Armatimonas rosea: one gene and its partner. Each later gene encodes a partner of the first gene's protein in a complex. Links are inferred from orthologs where the notes say so. Each region holds a gene or a part of one and is shown in the gene's direction. Other genes may lie near its edges.

The links.
Region 2: the proteins of tsaD (region 1) and tsaE are in contact, whole or in part, in a crystal structure (PDB 6N9A), measured with the Thermotoga maritima proteins. The link is inferred for Armatimonas rosea from one-to-one orthologs. Residues at the interface, in WP_004082750.1 of Thermotoga maritima: Cys10, Asp11, Arg49, His50, Leu82, Gly84, Gly135, Gly136, Glu154, Thr155, Leu156, Asp157, Asp158, Ser159, Glu162, Asp165, Lys166, Arg169, Leu170, Tyr175, Lys213, Thr214, Leu217, Tyr218, Gln221, Arg222, Asn324; in WP_004082108.1 of Thermotoga maritima: Leu37, Gly38, Lys46, Lys57, Val59, Lys60, Ser61, Thr63, Phe64, Thr65, Leu66, Met67, Val69, Pro71, Tyr82, Arg83, Leu84, Asp86, Asp88, Phe89, Asp93, Ile128, Asp130, Glu131, Arg134.

The regions. Positions count from the first base shown.
Region 1 is NZ_JACHGW010000001.1:1,427,844-1,435,294, forward strand. What follows is about bases 2,672-5,479. They hold tsaD (tRNA (adenosine(37)-N6)-threonylcarbamoyltransferase complex transferase subunit TsaD), read left to right. Parts: upstream 2,672-3,460; coding sequence 3,461-4,498; downstream 4,499-5,479. Other genes in these bases: HNQ39_RS06640 (hypothetical protein), read right to left, coding at 2,672-2,823; HNQ39_RS06645 (RNA polymerase sigma factor), read right to left, coding at 2,820-3,404; HNQ39_RS06655 (3-deoxy-D-manno-octulosonic acid transferase), read left to right, coding at 4,495-5,479. Also shown: HNQ39_RS06630 (RNA polymerase sigma factor), read left to right, coding at 1-633; HNQ39_RS06635 (EI24 domain-containing protein), read left to right, coding at 700-1,338; more of HNQ39_RS06640, read right to left, coding at 1,342-2,671; more of HNQ39_RS06655, read left to right, coding at 5,480-5,775; lpxK (tetraacyldisaccharide 4'-kinase), read left to right, coding at 5,765-6,922; HNQ39_RS06665 (putative bifunctional diguanylate cyclase/phosphodiesterase), read left to right, coding at 6,840-7,451.
Region 2 is NZ_JACHGW010000007.1:166,610-172,724, forward strand. What follows is about bases 968-3,678. They hold tsaE (tRNA (adenosine(37)-N6)-threonylcarbamoyltransferase complex ATPase subunit type 1 TsaE), read left to right. Parts: upstream 968-1,952; coding sequence 1,953-2,405; downstream 2,406-3,678. Other genes in these bases: HNQ39_RS26910 (aldo/keto reductase), read left to right, coding at 968-1,573; tsaB (tRNA (adenosine(37)-N6)-threonylcarbamoyltransferase complex dimerization subunit type 1 TsaB), read left to right, coding at 2,408-3,079; selA (L-seryl-tRNA(Sec) selenium transferase), read left to right, coding at 3,076-3,678. Also shown: HNQ39_RS26905 (PDZ domain-containing protein), read left to right, coding at 1-522; more of HNQ39_RS26910, read left to right, coding at 536-967; more of selA, read left to right, coding at 3,679-4,425; HNQ39_RS26940 (MBL fold metallo-hydrolase), read left to right, coding at 4,437-5,210; HNQ39_RS26945 (S41 family peptidase), read left to right, coding at 5,256-6,115. UniProt on the Escherichia coli protein: Required for the formation of a threonylcarbamoyl group on adenosine at position 37 (t(6)A37) in tRNAs that read codons beginning with adenine.

The DNA.
Region 1 (7,451 bases):
AAGCCCGCTCCCACTACCACTGTCTCTGCCGCACCGAAGCGACAGACCAATAAAGAACTTCTTGCGGTGATCCGCGATGCCCAGAGCTCCAAGCGTGAGCGCGACACGGCTGCGGAGCTGCTACGACGGCAGATCAAGTCGCTCTGCGCGGCCACACTGGCACGGCAGGCACGCATGCTCGCGGCCAATGAGCTGGAGGACCTGACCCAAGAGGTCGTGATCCGCCTGCTCCAGAGCCCCGCGGGCACCGAGCCGACCGGAGCCTATATCGCACGGATCGCCACCAACCTGCTGATCGACCGACAGCGCCACCTGGTGCGCCGCGGCCAAGATAAGCAGGCAGTCTCCCTGGATGATACCGAAGAGGGCGAGACCCGGGACCTGCCCGACCCCGAGACCCGTGTGGAGGAGACCGTCTTGGCGCGTATCCAGCAGCGGGCGATCCGCGAGGCACTCTTGACCCTGCTCAAGCCCCATGAGGCACTCGTGGTCCTGCGCCGCGCCGAAGGAGCCAGCCACGATGAGATCGCGGAGGAGCTGGGAACCAACGCCGCTTGCGTCCGCAAGCAGGCAGAGCGTGGCCTCAAGCGGCTCCGTGAGCACGCCGAGGCGGGACGGTTCGCCTTCGCGTAGGGCACGCGTCCACTTTTTCACAGTAATCAAAGGCAACCGCTCCCCGTGGCGGTTGTCTTTGTTTTTATGGACGCACTCAAAGGGATTGGTTTTCTGCTCAAGCACCCGCGCCTCTGGCCGCTGGCTCTGGTTCCGGGGCTGATTGCCTCGGTACTGTACTTGGTTCTGGGCGTGCTGGGCTGGCAGCGCTATGGAGCGGGGCTGGAAGAGGGGGCGCGGCTGGCGGCGTTTTTGCTCTACCTGGTGCTCTTTCCCTTTGCCTTCTACCTGCTGAGTAGCAGCTTTCTGGGGATTGTCTTCGACCCACTGAGCAAGGAGACAGAGCGGCTGCTGGGAGGCTCGCTTCCCACGTGCCCGCTGAGCTTCTGGCAGCTCTTTGGGGATACCTGCAAGCGGCTTGTCCTCAATGCGACCATTGCGCTGGTAGCCCTTGGCCTAGGGGCGGTGAGCGGCCCGCTTGCGCCGGTTTTGGGAGCCCTAGGGGCGGGAGTGATTAGCCTGCTAGACTACACCTCGCCCGCGTTCCTGCGCCGTGGACTGACACTTGGCGCACAGGTGCAGAAGCTACGCAAAAAGCCCGACCCGCATATCGTCTCGTTTGCCATTGTTGCTGGGCTGCTCTCGCTGATTCCCTTTGTGGGCCTATTTCTCGCACCAGGGCTCATTGTCGGCGGAACCCTGCTGGCTCGCCGACAATTAAGCTAGCGGCTAGCGCTCAGCGTCCGCCTTATCACGGTAGGCTTTGGCTTCGTCGTGGCGCTTGAGCTGATCAAGTATCTCCGCCATGCGCCGCCAGTCCCGTGCGTGCTTAGGGGAGGAGAGCCACTTGTCATCCTGCTGGATTGCTACTTTTAGCCAGAGCAGGGCACCATCGCGTGGATCGAAACCACTCTGCATGACGGACTCGACTAGAGGAGCATCGTCTTTCCAACGCCCGTCTAGGAAGTACTCCGCTCGATCACGTGCCCGCTCTCCCGAGAGAGTGGGGAATGCTTTGCCAATCTCATCGCCGACATCCCCGGTAGGAATGGTGCTACCAAATCCAGCAATCTCTGGTACGACGGTCACATTGCCATCAGGGAACTGAAAGTGCAGCTGCCAGTCGCCATTGCCCATTGGTGCGACAAAAGTCTGGCGGAAATAGGCCCAGCGCAGACGCTTGCCTTGGATCTTATAGCGCTCACGCAGTGTGAGGATGCTATCTCCTACAACGCCTTGAGCAAGCAAGGGGCAGGTATTACCTTTACCCGAGAGAGCGATCTCCGGTAGCGAATTTTCGTCATCCACGGTGTACCAGACGACCAGTCCGAGAGCCTCCATTAAAGGAAAGCTCAGGACGGTTACTCCATTTTTGCTGGTCGTGGCTCTTTTGCCTATGCTGGGTTTATGTATCTCCTTATAGAAGTTCTCGGTAGCATAGTCGCTTGATTTGACGAGCTTCTTACCTGGGAAGTTTGTGTTGAATGTCGCCTTGGGAATGTCAATGTCAAACTCAAGGTCTTTGTAGCTGGAGCTCCAGTGGCCTGCTTGCGTGCGATGCTCTTCCAAGCGAATGGGCAGGTTTGTCTCAGGAGAGACAAAGAGCCGGAGGTAGGAGGATTCCTTCACCGAACTCCCTAGATTGTAAGCTCCCTCAGGGAGCGTGATCTTGTAGACATGGACGGTACGTGTACCCAAAATCTGGACTCCCTCAAAGGTCACCCAGTCAGGCGGGAGATCGCTCAGATTTTGAGCTCTAAGAGTCGAGGCAAGGGTGGGCACGGAGAACTCATAAGGGATGATCTCACTTTCAACAACTATATCTTTCTCATCGCTAATTCCATACGACTGCGTGCCGACAGTCAGAGAGTAGGGCTTGCAAGGGCCACTAAAGCAATGATCAATGCGGTGGCGGTTGTTACTGTGCCACTCTTCGCTGACAAGCTGCTTGCCGCTGAATACTCTGATATGGACACTCTTGGTATTTTGAAGTGCCTTGCTAATTTTGTCGAGTGCATAGACGGGCTTGGGGGTCAGCCAGCGTGGCACTGTGAAAAGTCCGATGCCTGCCACGGCAGCGAGAGCGAGAGCCGGGGCAAGAAAGCGGCGACGGTTCGGCTTGGCGGGGTGCTCCAGGCGAGCGGCGACACGAGCGGCAAGTGTATCGGTAACGGCTGCATCAGGATAGGCGGCGTTCAGGGCATCTTTCATTTCGTTTCCTCCCAGAGGTTAAAGTAGCTCTCTCCACGCTTGCGGGCTTCGGTGCGGGCACGCTGGAGCAGGCTATTGATGGCTTTTTCGGAGCGTCCAAGAGACACTGCGATCTCTTTAAGGCTGAGCTCCTCGACATACTTGAGCAGGAGCACTTCCCGCCAGTCCGCAGGCAGGGCATCGAGGATCTTGCGGAGCTGGCGAGCGCCCTCACGCTTCTCTAGGCTCTCTTCCAGGGAGTGGGGCAGGGCTAGCTCAGGGGAGAGTGTCTCTTGGGGGTGACGGCTACGTTTGCGGAGGCTATCGGTCACTTTGCGCCGTGCAATACCGATGAGATAGGCGCGTGTGAGGTCGTCGCTTGTGTCTGTCGTGAGTTTTGGGACACGGCTTGGGTGTGCGACAACGGCGGCAAAGACCTCTGCGGTGATGTCTTCCGCCTCGGCGGAGTCGGTGACGCGCCGGACAGCATAACGGAAGATCTCGGCCTGGTAGCGATTCGCCAGCACCGTCGCGCTCACCGTGGAGGCGGGCGGGAAGAGCGCATTCCAGGTAGCAGCAAGGGGAGGGGGCATCTTCTTCATTTCCTTTCACTCTCTCCTTCGCGCAAAGCCGACAAATGCCCCGTATAATTTTACCCGTGATTATTTTTGGGATCGAGACAAGCTGCGATGAGACAAGCGCCGCTGTCGTAGAAGATGGGCGCAGGCTCCTGTCTAATGTCGTGGCCTCGCAGATGGAGGAGCACGCACGCTTTGGCGGGGTCGTGCCCGAGCTGGCGAGCCGCCGCCACGTGGAGGCACTTCTGCCGGTCTTTCGCCAAGCCCTTTCGGAGGCGGGTGTCACCTGGGCGGAGATCGATGCCATCGCAGTGACCAACCGACCAGGCTTGCTGGGGGCGCTTCTGGTGGGAACGTCGGCGGCCAAGGCGCTCGGGATGGCGCTAAAAAAGCCGGTCGTGCCCGTGCACCATATCGAGGCGCATCTCTATGCCAACTGGCTTGTAGCCCCCCCCGCCCCCATGGATGGGGGAGAAAGGGGCGGGGCGGACTATCCCGCGGTGGCGCTCGTCGTGAGTGGCGGCCACACGGATCTGTTTCACTTGCGCGGGCACGGCGACTATGTCTTGCTGGGGCGCACGCGCGATGATGCGGCGGGGGAGGCGTTTGATAAGTGCGCCCGGCTGATGGGGCTGGGCTATCCCGGCGGCCCCGCGATGCAGCGCGCCGCCGAGGGGGGGAACCCCAAGGCGATCGCCTTTCCACGAGCACTGCTCCCCGGGACCCATGAGTTTAGCTTCTCTGGCCTCAAGACCTCGGTGCGCTACGCCATGCAGGGCGAGAACCTCCCCTCCCTCTCCGATATCGCGGCGAGTTTTCAAGAGGCGGTGGTGGATGTGCTCAGCAAGAAGACCGTCGCGGCCGCCAAAGAGCTCGGCGTAGAGCATGTTTTATTGGCCGGCGGTGTCTCCGCCAACACCCGCTTGCGGGAAGTCATGCAGGAGCGCTGCGACAAGGCCGGGCTGGCGCTGTTCTACCCGCCTGTCGCCCTCTGCACCGACAACGCCGCCATGATCGCCTGCGCGGGCTACTGGTACCTGCAAAATGGCCGCACCTCATCGCTCGATTTTGAGACCCGCGCCTCGGAGCCGCTCGCGGCGCTGTCGGGGCAGCCATGATCTACAATCTCTTGCTATTCTTGCTCTCGCCGCTGCTGCTGCTCTACTATCTCTTCCGGCTGGCAACGGGCAAAGAGGACCCGGTGCACTGGCGTGAGCGCTTTGGGGATTTTCCCTCATCGGTGCCGCCCCGTGCTGGCGGCGAGGGGGCGAGGCGGTTCTGGGTGCATGCGGTCTCGGTGGGGGAGGTGATGGCGGCCAAGCCGATCCTGCGCGAGCTACGCAAGCGCTACCCCGAGGCGTTCTTGCTCTTGACCACGACAACGCGCGGGGGGCGGGAGGTGGCGCAGGGGATCGCGGATGCGTCTGCGGTGGCGTTCTTCCCCTTGGACTTCCCTTGGGCGGTGGGGCGGGCGCTACAGCACGTGCAGCCCGATGCGGTCCTCTTGATGGAGTGGGAGATCTGGCCGAACTTTCTCTTGGCCGCAAAGCGTCAAGGAGCAAAGGTCGCGGTGCTCAATGGGCGCATCTCCGACAAGGGGCTGCGGCGCGGCTTGAAGGCACGTGGGCTCCTCAAAGACGGCCTTGGCGCGGTAGATCTCTTTGCGATGCAGTCCGACGAAGACACGCGGCGAGCGGGGCTCGTGGGGGTGCCGAGCGAGCGAGCGCAGACCTTTGGCAACACAAAGTTCGATGAGTCGGTGAGCATGCTCAGTAGCGACGAGCGCAGGGCGCTCCGTACAGAGCTGGGAATCCCGGAGGGCGCTCCTGTCTGGATCTGTGGCTCAACCCGCGACGGCAAAGACGGCATCCCCGACGAAGAGCTTTTGGTGGCGGAGGCGGCGCAAAAAGTGCGGGAGCGCTTCCCCGAGCTGCAGCTCATTGTTGCGCCTCGCCACCTGGAGCGTGTGGAGACGGTGAAGGCGCACCTGCCGGGAGCCGTCCAGCGCAGCAAGCGAGAGCAGGGGCCAACCCTGATCCTGGATACCTTTGGGGAGCTCGGGCGGGTCTACGCCGTGGCGGATGTGGCCTTTATCGGCGGGTCGCTCGCGCCGTGGGGTGGACAGAGTGTCTTTCAGCCGCTGGCCCAGGGAGTCCCGGCGCTCTTTGGCTCCCACATGAACAACCAGCGGGATATCGCCGCGCTGGCGATCGCCGAAGGGGTGGCAGAGCAGGTGGAGGGGGCCGCGGGGCTGGCCGCTGCGGTCTGCCACTGGCTGGCGCTCTCGCCCGAGCAGAAGGCGGAGACAGCCGTAAAGGCGCGTGGCCTGATCGAGCGTAACCAGGGGGTCTCGGTGCGCTGCCTAGACGCGGTGGAGGCGCTCCTTGAAGCCTGAGAAGCTCTTGGAGGAGAAGAGCCTGCGGGGAGGGCTGCTTTGTCTTGCCATGGCTCCCCTTGCGGGCCTGCACTTTCTGGGGCTGGAGCTCTACCTGCTTCCCTACCGCCTGGGGATTCGTAAGCGCTACAGGCTCCCCGTGCCCGTGATCGCCATCGGGAATCTCTCGTCGGGGGGGACCGGCAAGACCCCGATGGCGGCGCTGGTGGGGAGGCTACTGCGCGACGAAGGCTTGCGAGTGGTGCTGCTCTCGCGGGGGCACGGGGGGAGCCATGAGAGAGAGCCCGGGGCAAAGATCGTCAGCCGCGGCGAGGGCACGCTCCTTCTGAGCGCCGAGGTTGCGGGCGATGAGCCCACCCTCCTGGCCCAGCTCCTCCCCGATGTTCCCGTGATTGTCGGGCGGGACCGGCGGGTCTCGGGGGCGCTGGCCTGCGCGGAGTTCGCCCCCGATGTGCTCCTCCTCGACGATGCCCTGCAGTTCTGGCAGCTCCACCGGGACCTAGATATTGTTCTTTTGGATGCCCGCCGTCCCTTTGATAATGGCTGGATGCTCCCCCGTGGGCTCCTGCGCGAGCCGCCGTTTCACCTGCGCCGTGCGGGAATTGTCGTGCTCACCCGTGCGGACCAGGTCTCGGGCGAGGCACTGGAGTCGGCGAAGAAGCTCGTCCAGCGCTTGGCTCCCCAAGCGGCGCTCTTTACCGCCACCCATGCACCGACCGCTTGGGTGAGCCGTACAGGGGGGCAGAAGCCGCTGGAAAACCTTGCCGGCCAGGACGTCGTGGCCTTCTCTGGGATCGCCGATGGGGCGGCATTTCTCCATTCCCTAGAGCAGCTTCAACTTTCTTTAAAATTTTCCTGTGAGTTTGGGGACCATCATACCTACAATAAAGAAGAGACTCTCGCTCTAATTGCCCAAGCCCCCCAGGGAACCTTCGTCACGACGGAGAAAGACCTGACTCGCTTGCTGCAGCTCTGGCCCGTGGAGGGACCGCCCCTCTGGGCACTCCGGATTCAGATGCAGGTGGCAGACCAGGAGAGTTTTCGCAGGAAGTTAAACTGGTTTTATGGCCGTCCAAGAGAAGAAACGCAGCAGCACAAAGCGACCAAGCCCGAGCCCTCCGCCAAAGAAAGTGGAGGCGACGGATAAGCTGGTTCGGGTCTCGCCGTTTGTGCTGGCACCTCTGGTTGGGCTGGGCCTCTTTCTTTTGTTCCTGCTCTTGCGCCTTCCCTTGGTGAGTAAGAGCCTGATTCCCCCGGCCGTTCTTGCTCTGGGACTGGGAACGGGGCTCGCGCTGTGGCAGGGGCAAGGACAGAAAGCGCAGCGTCAGGTCGCCGAGGAGCGCCTCACACACGAGCAAGAAAAGCAGGGTTTTCAGCGACGTGAGGGCTACCTCAAGGCGCTGGTCGAGGTGGAGCGCCTGCTCCTGGCCGACTCACGTGGGAAGGCGCTGGAGGATGCTCTCCCCCTCCTTGGGGAGGCGACCCGCGCGGACCGTATCTACCTCAGCCAGTGCTACTCCGACCAAGGCGAGCTATTTTCTCGCTTGCTCGCGGAGTGGTGTGGCCCGGGGACTACCGGGCAGATCAACAACCCCGCCCGTAAAGATGTCCCGCTCTCGCAGAGCTTCCCGCGCTGGGTGCAGGTTCTCGGGGACGAAGGGGTCGTGTTGGGGCAG
Region 2 (6,115 bases), on another replicon or contig:
CCGCTCCCCGCCACCGAGCTCCAGAAACAAAATGGCGCGGAGGCGCACTCTATCCAAGCGGATGCCCAGTTCGTCAACCCCACCCGCGGCGACTACCGGGTCAAGCCTGGCTCGCCGGCCTTGGCGCTAGGGTTTGTCAACTTCCCAATGGACGCGTTTGGTGTCCGCAAGCCCGCCCTCAAGGCGCTTGCCAAGACCCCTGAGCTTCCCGTCAATGGTGCGACGGAGGCGAACACGCTCCGCACCGCCGCACCGCGGACCTGGCTCGGGGCGCGGGTGAAGAACATTGTCGGCTTGGGAGAGGTCTCTGCCTATGGCCTGCCTGGTGAGTCGGGCGTGCTCGTGCTCGCCGTGCCCGTGACGAGCCCCTTGGCACGGGCGGGGGTGAAAAACAACGACGTGATTGTTGCGCTTGGAGACAAGCGCATCGCGACCACGGCGGACCTCCCTACAACTCTAAGTGCCACAAAGGTGACTTTCTACCGAGATCAGCAGCGGCTTGTCCGTGAGCTGGTGCTGTGACGAGGAAACAAGCATGATCAAGACCGTTTCTCTGGGGCGCTCCGGGCTGAAGGTGAGCAACCTCTGCTTGGGCTGTATGAACTTTGGCGAGTCCACGAGCGAGGAGGACTCACTGACGATCCTACGCACGGCGGTCGAGGCGGGCGTGACTTTCTGGGATACTGCCGATGTCTACGGCGCGGGCCGGAGCGAGGAGATCCTGGGAAAAGCCTTCCAAGCCTACGGGGTTCGGGAGCAGGTGGTCTTGGCGACCAAGGTGAATGGGGCGATGGGACCCGGTGCCAACGACAAGGGGCTCTCCCGGTGCCACCTGCGCCTTGGGGTCGAGGCGAGCCTGCGCCGCCTCCAGACCGACTGGATCGATCTCTACCAGCTCCACCGCTACGACCCCACCGTCCCCCTCGATGAGACAATCGAGACGCTGGACACGCTGGTCAAAGAGGGAAAGATTCGCTACTGGGGCACGAGCACGTTTGCAAGCTGGCAGCTGGCCGAGGCCCAGTGGCGCGCCGACTTCCATCACCGGATCGCCCCGGTCTGTGAGCAGGCCCCCTACAATATCCTGGACCGTCGCCTGGAGAACGACCGGGCGGGCTATCTCCAGCACGCCGGCTGGGGGCTGATTGTCTGGTCGCCGCTGGCGGGCGGACAGCTCACGGGGAAGTACGGAGCGATCTCTCCAACCACGCTTCCCACAGGCTCGCGCATCGCCCGCAATGCCATGTGGCGCCAGCGCACGAATCGCAGTGCGTCCGAGGTCGCTATGGCCTTTGTCGAACTGGCCCGTGAGCACGGCCACGATCCGGCGGTCGCCGCGGTCGCTTGGACCCTGGTAAACCCGCTGGTCACCGCCCCGATTGTCGGGCCACGTACCCTGGAGCAGCTCACGAGTCTCCTGCCCGCCGCGTCTCTGGCTCTCGACGAGACCTTTCTCTCTGCTGTTGATGCACTCGTCCCACCAGGAACCGCGGTCGCCGACTTCCTCAACAACGCGGGCTGGCAGGTGGGGCGTCTGCCAGGCCTCGACAACGACCGCACTGGGACCGCGTAACAAACGGAAACGAGAAACAGTGGGCGCGGCGGGATTCGAACCCGCTGCCTGACGCTTAAAAGGCGCCTGCTCATCCGCTTAAGCTTCACACCCAAACTCTAAAAACACAAGCCCTGGGTCGGATTCGAACCGACGAACCTTTCGCTTACAAGGCGACCGCTCTGACCAGCTGAGCTACCAGGGCAAAAAAACAGCGGCTCTCCCGAACCTGTCGAGAGAGCCGCCGCGAGCAGCGAAACAGACAAAGCTGTTAGACGCGAAGCGGAGCCTTCCCTCGGCGCGTGGTGCGCCGGGTTTTTCGGGTGGTTGTCCGTTTCACGATCATGCCTTCTCTATCGCAGGGCGGCGATTCTTTGCTAAAGAGGCTACAATAGCCCCCGTGGAACGTGCGGAATTTTTGGTGGACTCCCTGGAGGGCACCGACACGGCGGCGCGCTGGTTGGCGGCGCGCCTGGAGGCCGGTGCGCTGGTCTGCCTCTCGGGCGACTTGGGCGCGGGTAAGACCACCTTTACGCGCGCGCTCGTGGCGGCCCTGGGCTCCCCGGCGCGGGTGTCGTCGCCGACCTTTACGCTGGTGCATGAGTACGATGGGGGGCGCTACCCCGTGGTCCACATGGATGCCTACCGGCTGAGTAGTGGTGCCGAGTGGGAGGCAGCGGGGCTGGCGGAGTACCTGGAGGGCAAGAATGTCGTCCTGGTGGAGTGGCCGGAGCAGATCGCCGATGCCCTCCCGGAGCCCGCCTGGCGCGTAACGCTCACAGAGACGGGACCAGAGTCTCGCACCATCCTAATTTCTCCCCCAAACATGGGGGCTGGGGGGCTTAATTCGTGAAGATGCTTGCGCTGGACACGTCCGGCGATACCTGCTCGGTGGCGGTGGTGGAGGGGCAAGAGCTCCTCGTGGAGATCAACTTTCGGCACAATCGTCAGCTCACCGAGCGCCTGCCGGGGATTGTCACATTCGCACTGGAGCAGGCGGGGACGACCCTGGAGGAGCTGGATGCTTTTGCGGTCGGGCTGGGGCCGGGGAGCTTCACGGGTGTTCGGGTCGGGGTGACCATGGCCAAGACCTGGGCCGAGGTGCTCGGCAAGCGCGTCATTGGGGTCAGTAGCCTCGATGCCCTGGCCCGCACGGTCTCGGGGGCGGGGATAGCGGTTGTTGCTGTGGTGCCGTCGCGCAAGGACGAAGTGATCGCGGCGTTCTACAAGCCCGACCGGCCCAATCCCATCGCCGAGCCGGATGTGATGCCGACAAGCGAGGTTATCGCCAAGGCGGTCGAGGCTCTGGGCGAGCCGCGCTTGCTGGTCTTGGGCGAGTGCGCCCACTGGATCAGCCCCAGCCCGCTGGCCGTGATCCGCGCCGCCTCGCCGCGTGCCTTTCAGGTCGCACGCCTGGGGCAGGCACGCCTGCGTGTCCACGGCCCCGACGATCCCGCGACCCTGGCACCGCTCTATATCGCGCCCCCGCCGATTCGCACTAAGCCCGGCGCGGAGGCCCCTGCGTGACCGACGAGCAGCGCCAGCAGCTCCGTGCTCTGCCCCAAGTGGAGCGTGTGAGCGCCGAACCCGAGCTCGCGCAGGTGCCGGTCGCGCTACGGCTGGCCTGCATCCGCCAAGCCCTCCACGAGATTCGGGAGGAGATCTTGCTGGGGAGGCCCGCCACGAGCGTGATGGAGCGAACGCTGGCGCTGGCCTCTCGCGCTCCCAAGGTGCGTGGCGCGGTGAATGCCACCGGAATTCTCCTGCACACCAACCTGGGCCGTGCGACCCTGGCACCTGCCGCAGTCGCGGCGGTCGCGGCGGTTGCTCAGCAACACGCAACTCTGGAAGTGGACGACGAGAGCGGGGGGCGGGGAGACCGACAGGCGGGCTGTGCGGCGCTCTTGCGGGAGCTGACCGGCGCGGACGATGCCATCGTGGTCAATAACAACGCCGCCGCGACCGTGCTCGCCCTCACCGCGCTGGCATCCGGAAAGGACGTGATCCTCTCCCGCAGCGAGCTGGTGGAGATTGGGGGGCACTTTCGCCTTCCCGACGTCATTGTCCAGTCCGGGGCGCGGCTGGTCGAGGTCGGGACCACTAACCGTACCCGAGTCGGCGACTACACCCGCGCCCTCACCGAGAACACGGGGATGCTCCTACGCTGCCACCCCAGCAACTTTCGTGTCGTCGGCTTCACGGAGTCGGCGAGCCTGGAGGAGCTGGTCGCTCTGAGCCGCCAGGCCGCCGTCCCCTTCGGCGACGATATCGGCTCCGGTGCGCTCGTGGACTTCGCCCCGTTTGGCCTCACCGACGAGCCCCAGGTGCAGAAGAGTATCGCGGCGGGGGCGGATCTGGTCTGGTTCTCGGGCGATAAGCTCCTGGGCGGGCCGCAAGCGGGGATTCTGGTAGGGCGCGCGGACCTGATCGCGGTCTGCAAGAAACACCCACTCATGCGTGCCCTGCGCCCCGATAAATTAACGCTCGCCGCGCTGGAGGCTACCCTGCGGATCTACCGCGACGGTACGCATTGGGAGGAGATTCCCATCCTGCGCCGCATCCAGCGCGATCCCGGCGAGATCTCCCGCCGCTGCCGTACTGTCGCCCGCAAGCTCAAGCGGCTCGGCTACGATACCACGACCGAGGCGACTTTCTCGCAAGTCGGTGGGGGCTCGCTCCCGGACCGCCAGCTTCCCTCGCACGCGGTCGCGGTTCGTGCCGCCAACCTGCCCGCCCTCGCCCGCCAGCTCCGCCACGCTGCCACTCCCGTCTATGGCCGCATCGAGCGCGACCGGCTCCTGCTCGACCTACGCGCCGTGGACCCCGACGAAGAAGCCGCGCTGGTACGGGCCTTTGAGGGACAGAGTACATGAGGCCGGGGGAGATGGTCGTCACTTTTTTGGGCACGGGGACGTCCACAGGCGTTCCCTTGCTTGCCTGCGACTGCCCGGTCTGCCTCTCCACCGACCCGCGCGACAAGCGCACGCGCCCCGCGCTCACCGTGCAGGGGCCGGAGGGGACGATCCTGGTCGATGCGGGGCCGGACCTGCGTACCCAGTGCCTCGCCCAGCGCGTCCGGCGGGTCGATGCCTGCCTCCTCACGCACCCCCACGCCGACCATCTCTTCGGCCTCGATGACCTGCGGCAGTTCAACTTCCAGTACGGCATTCGCATCCCGATCTACAGCACCCCCGAGACCCTTGCCCATGTCCGCCGGGTCTACGACTACTGCTTCACTACGACCCAAGAGGGCGGCGGCAAGCCACAGCTGGATTTAGTGGAGTGGGAGCCGTTCACCCCCGTGACGATCTGTGGGGTCGAGGTGCTCCCGCTCTGGCACTGGCACGGAAACCTGCGGGTCACGAGCCTGGTCTTCAATGGGGTCTTCGCCTATGTCACCGATGTCTCGGCCATCCCCGACGAGACCCGGCCGTACTTGCAGGACCGAGAGACGCTGGTGCTGGGAACGGTCCGCTACGAGCCGCACCCGACCCACTTTCACTTCGCGCAAGCCCTCGACGAAGCCAAGGCGCTGGGGGCGCGGCAGACCTACCTGACGCACCTGTCGCACTACTTCGGCCACGAGAGCGTGTCCCAAGAGCTCCCCGAGAATATCGCACTTGCCTACGATGGGCTCCGCTTGACGTTTTCCCCGTGACGTAACGGGCACGGTACCTTTAGTGATTAAGGTACAATGCCTCTCATGAAACGTATCCCCTTTGTCGCGCTGGCGGCACTGGCGCTCGCTCCCGCGAGCCTTGCGCAGTCCAGCGTCTCCTTTCCCCGCTACCCGGCCCTCTCCCCCGACGGCAAGACACTGGTGTTTTCCTACCAAGGCGACCTCTGGAGCGCCCCGACCGAGGGTGGTGCCCCCGCGCGACGCCTGACCAGCCACCCGGCCTACGACGGGCGGCCTCAGTTCTCGCCCGATGGGAAAGAAATTGCGTTTCAGTCGCTCCGCTACGGCCGCAACGAGGTCTTCACCATGCCCGCAACCGGCGGACCCGCACGGCGCCTGACCAACTACGCCGGCGGCGACACCCTCCAGGGCTGGGCGGCAGGCGGCAAGAAGGTGCTGGTCGGCTCGGTGCGGGAGCTGAACCGACGTGGGGTCTCGCTCTACCTGGTCAACGACTCCGACAAGCCAGGGCGGCCCAAGCCACTCTTGGGGCTGACGAGTGTGATCGGTGGCCAGCTCTCGCCCGATGGCACGAAGCTGGTCTTCGCCCGTGGTGCCACCGACTGGCCGCGCATTGGCTACCGAGGGAGCGCCAACGCGGATATCTGGACCTACGACCTCGCGACCAAGGAGTTCAAGCAGCTCACGGAGTTCGACGGACAAGACCTCTGGCCGCTCTGGCTCCCCGATAGCAAGGGCGTTGTCTTTGTCTCGGAGCGGGACGGCACCTACAACCTCTACAAGATGAGCGCCTCGGGGGGCAAGTCTACCCAGCTCACGAAGTATGTTGGGGATGGTGTCCGCTTCCCCAGTGTCTCCGCCGACGGAACCCGAGTCGCCTTTGAGGTGGGGGACCGGATCGAGACCGTGAGCCTGACCGGAGG